Regions from separate parts of the Enterobacter cloacae complex sp. HYC042_NIDB genome, predicted to be linked through region 2. Evidence: predicted binding sites of a transcription regulator. Region 2 holds the regulator's gene; the other holds the start of a gene.
What was found. The regulator LexA, encoded in region 2, represses DNA repair genes until DNA is damaged. The targets are predictions, from matches to a motif close to TNCTGTATGTACATACAGNA.
Positions count from the first base shown of each region.

Region 1: a site for LexA is predicted at 1,350-1,369, ahead of OKF39_RS08645 (DNA translocase FtsK 4TM domain-containing protein). Genes of this name have one in related genera too.

Region 1 is NZ_CP109650.1:1,816,282-1,818,689, forward strand. It holds gene trxB (thioredoxin-disulfide reductase) at 1-272, opposite strand, end outside; gene lrp (leucine-responsive transcriptional regulator Lrp) at 817-1,311, shown strand; gene OKF39_RS08645 (DNA translocase FtsK 4TM domain-containing protein) at 1,447-2,408, shown strand, end outside.
Region 2 is NZ_CP109650.1:509,921-512,328, forward strand. It holds gene plsB (glycerol-3-phosphate 1-O-acyltransferase PlsB) at 1-287, opposite strand, end outside; gene OKF39_RS02405 (diacylglycerol kinase) at 442-810, shown strand; gene lexA (transcriptional repressor LexA) at 919-1,527, shown strand; gene dinF (MATE family efflux transporter DinF) at 1,591-2,408, shown strand, end outside.

The DNA.
Region 1 (2,408 bases), 1.3 Mb from region 2:
TGCAAATCCACTTTATTAATGTGGTCGAACAGGATTTCGGTTTCGAATTTGGCGGCATGCTCGTGCATGCGTTCCATCAGCAGCGGCCCGGTCAGATCGTTCGGGTCGCCCGGCCAGTTTTCCACTTCCGTGGTGGTGGTCAACTGACCGCCTTTTTCCATGCCGGTGATCAGTACCGGCTGCAGGTTTGCGCGTGCAGCATAGACCGCCGCGGTATATCCCGCAGGTCCAGAACCAAGGATTAACAACTTACTGTGTTTGGTCGTGCCCATGAGATCCCCATTGTTGTTGGCAGGCAATGGGCTGGATTGTAGGGAATTTGTTGCCGTAAAAAAAGAGCACTGGGATTTTGCTTTCGATATATGCAATAGCTGCGCCCGATGAATCCCGTGCCGTTACGTCACGTTTTCTACTGAAAACCGCTCGTTTATAAAGCAGTAAAATGAGGATTAATACCCCCCCGTAATGAATATCCGGCATCTTGTACTAAAAAACGATGTTTTGCTTTGACAATCCCCTGCGCATTTGCGAAAACATTCAAGGAAGAAAAAAAACCGCGTTAACCGTATGCCGCATAGGCATGCACGTAAATGCCATTTTTACCGTGTCAGTGAAATCTACGCATGGCGTGGACAGACGCCATACGTGATGTCGGTGACAGCCTTCGGGCAGCGGTCTTCTTACCAACAGAACCCGAATCCGCATCGCGTCTAATACATAACCAGGCGATGTGATGACTAACGGGTACAGGCTCTGAACAGTGATGTGCACAGGGTCCAGGCAGGAGTAGGGAAGGAATACAGAGAGACAATAATAATGGTAGATAGCAAGAAGCGCCCTGGCAAAGATCTCGACCGTATCGATCGTAACATTCTTAATGAATTGCAAAAGGATGGGCGTATTTCCAACGTCGAGCTTTCAAAACGTGTGGGACTTTCCCCGACGCCGTGCCTTGAGCGTGTGCGCCGACTGGAAAGACAGGGTTTTATTCAGGGCTATACGGCTCTGCTGAACCCGCATTATCTGGATGCCTCACTTCTGGTATTTGTTGAGATTACTCTGAATCGTGGTGCGCCGGATGTGTTTGAGCAATTTAACGCCGCTGTACAAAAACTTGAAGAAATTCAAGAGTGTCATCTGGTGTCCGGTGATTTCGACTACCTGTTGAAAACCCGTGTGCCTGATATGTCCGCCTACCGTAAGCTGCTGGGGGAAACCCTGCTGCGTCTGCCAGGCGTGAACGACACCCGTACCTATGTGGTGATGGAAGAGGTCAAACAGAGCAATCGTCTGGTTATTAAGACGCGCTAACACGGAACAGGTGCAAAATCAGCGTAGTTTGATTACACTCCTGTTAATCCATACAGCAACAGTGCCGGGGAGCCCCGGCGCTGTTGTCCGTTTTAGCAAACAGGCAGGATATGCCTGATACCTGGAGAGCCTTTCTTGAGCCAGGAATACACTGAAGACAAAGAAGTCACACTATCGAAGCTAAGCAGCGGACGTCGTCTCCTCGAGGCTTTGCTGATCGTTATTGCCCTTTTTGCCGTCTGGCTGATGGCAGCCTTACTCAGTTTCAACCCCTCCGATCCCAGCTGGTCGCAAACCGCGTGGCATGAGCCTATCCATAATTTAGGTGGCGTACCCGGAGCCTGGCTTGCGGACACGCTCTTTTTCATTTTCGGTGTGATGGCCTACACCATTCCCGTCATAATCATTGGCGGATGCTGGTTTGCATGGCGTCATCGTCAGAACGATGATTACATCGACTATTTTGCGGTTTCCCTGCGCCTGATTGGCGCCCTGGCGCTGATCCTCACCTCCTGCGGGCTGGCGGCGATTAATGCCGATGATATCTGGTACTTCGCCTCCGGTGGGGTGATTGGTAGCTTGCTGAGCTCTGCGCTACAGCCGATGCTTCACAGCAGCGGCGGTACGCTGGCGCTGCTCTGCATCTGGGCGGCCGGTCTGACGCTGTTTACCGGCTGGTCATGGGTGAGCATTGCCGAAAAGATCGGCAGCTTTATTCTGACGATCCTGACCTTTGCGAGCAACCGTACCCGCCGCGACGACACGTGGGTCGATGAAGAAGAATATGAAGATGAATACGAAGAGGAAGACGATGCGCCGGTGCAACGTCGTGAATCTCGTCGTGCTCGTATTCTGCGCGGTGCCCTGGCGCGTCGCCAGCGCGTTGCTGAAAAATTTGCCAACCCGCTTGGACGTAAAACCGACGCGGCGCTCTTCTCCGGTAAGCGTATGGATGAAGACGAGCAGGTGGAGTACCGCGCTGCGGGTAGTACAGTCGATCCTGATGATGTGCTTTTCTCCGGCAACCGTGCGATGCCGGGTGATTTCGATGAATACGATCCGCTGCTTAACGGCCATACCGTTACCGCGCCGGTTGC
Region 2 (2,408 bases):
GTGTAATAGGTAAACACGCGCGGCCCGCCGTGAATGAACACGTAGCGCGGCAGCAAAGTGCCGTCAACTTCCAGTGGTTCAAGCGGATCGGGTAAATCATGCGCCAGACACTGGGCACGGAGCGTTAGCAGGTCTGCCTTAGAGTTATAAGGCAAAACGTACATAATAGGGCGCGACGTATCGAGCCCCAGTTCCAGCGCGGGTTCTGCTGGGATAGACTTGCTTTTTACCAGTATGCTTAATGGTAAATTAAGTAATTTGTAGTAAATTCGTGGCCAGCCGGACATAAACGATGTAAAGCCTCTGGTTAATAATGCAATTGCGGCGCAAGGATAACAGAAAGCGCGCAAAATTTCTGTTGTTACCCGTCATACTTCAGGCGGCAGCGAAACGCGCTGCAGCTCCTGTTACTGACGCTCTTTTTTAAAAAAGGTTCTTTTAATGGCCAATAATACCACTGGGTTGACGCGTATCATCAAAGCCGCCGGCTATTCATGGAAAGGTTTCCGTGCCGCGTGGGGCAATGAAGCTGCTTTTCGCCAGGAAGGTGTCGCCGCTATCGTCGCGGTTATCATCGCCTGTTTCCTTGATGTAGATGCCATTACCCGCGTGCTTCTCATCGGTTCCGTACTTCTGGTGATGATAGTGGAAATTCTCAATAGCGCTATTGAGGCCGTGGTCGATCGAATCGGTTCTGAATTTCACGAGCTCTCTGGCCGTGCGAAAGATATGGGCTCCGCCGCTGTCCTGCTGGCGATTATCACCGCAGCCATTACCTGGGGCACGCTGCTTTGGTCACATTTCCGATGATGCTCGAGGAATAATTAAGTCCCTGGTTTTTTGTGCAGTTTTTGGTTCCAAAATCGCCTTTGACTGTATATACTCACAGCATAACTGTATATACACCCAGGGGGCGGAATGAAAGCATTAACGACCAGGCAGCAAGAGGTGTTTGATCTCATTCGGGATCATATCGGCCAGACGGGTATGCCACCCACGCGTGCGGAAATCGCGCAGCGTCTGGGTTTCCGTTCTCCGAATGCTGCCGAGGAACACCTGAAAGCGCTGGCGCGTAAGGGTGTGATTGAGATTGTGTCAGGCGCGTCGCGTGGTATCCGCCTGCTGGTGGAAGAAGAGACGGGCATTCCGCTGATAGGCCGCGTTGCCGCAGGTGAACCGCTGCTGGCACAACAGCATATTGAAGGTCACTACCAGGTCGATCCTGGTATGTTCAAGCCGAGCGCTGATTTTCTGCTGCGCGTTAGCGGGATGTCGATGAAAGACATCGGCATTCTTGATGGCGACCTTCTGGCCGTTCACAAAACGCAGGATGTGCGAAACGGCCAGGTGGTGGTTGCGCGCATTGATGATGAAGTGACCGTTAAGCGCCTGAAAAAACAGGGTAACACCGTTCAGTTGTTGCCCGAAAACAACGAGTTCACCCCGATTGTGGTCGACCTGCGCGAACAGAGCTTCTCTATTGAAGGTCTGGCTGTTGGCGTGATTCGTAACGGCGAATGGCTGTAATCTCTTCCTGACAGGCTACGCTTCCGCTGTAGCCTGCTTCATTTACCCTTCCCGGTATCTCTCATGTCACTGCTGACGGCATCTGATAAGGCATTGTGGCGTCTTGCCCTGCCGATGATTTTCTCCAATATCACCGTGCCCTTGCTGGGTCTGGTCGATACGGCCGTTATTGGTCATCTCGATTCCCCTGTTTATCTTGGCGGCGTGGCGATTGGCGCGACGGCAACCAGCTTTCTGTTTATGCTGCTGCTCTTTTTGCGTATGAGTACTACCGGGCTCACGGCACAGGCGTATGGTGCGAAAGATCCGTTACGTCTGGCGCGTGCGCTGGTGCAGCCGCTGATCCTGGCGCTTGGCGCGGGGGTACTCATTGTTTTACTGCGCACGCCCCTGATAGACCTTGCGCTCCATGTTGTTGGTGGCAGCGAGGCGGTACTGGAGCAGGCGCGTCGCTTCCTGGAAATCCGCTGGCTCAGCGCGCCCGCTTCGCTGGCAAACCTGGTTCTGCTGGGTTGGTTACTGGGTGTGCAATACGCCCGTGCGCCAGTGATTTTGCTGGTCGTGGGAAACCTTCTCAACATTGTGCTCGATCTCTGGCTGGTGATGGGCCTGCATATGGACGTGCGCGGTGCGGCACTGGCGACGGCGATTGCCGAATACGGAACCTTACTCATTGGGCTGTGGATGGTCTGGCGCGTGATGGCCCTGCGCGGGATATCCCTCGTAATGCTGAAAACCGCATGGCGCGGCAATATCCGTAAACTGCTGGCGCTCAACCGTGACATCATGCTGCGCTCGCTTCTGCTACAACTCTGTTTTGGCGCATTGACGGTTTTTGGTGCCCGTCTTGGGCCTGAGATCGTCGCGGTGAATGCGGTCCT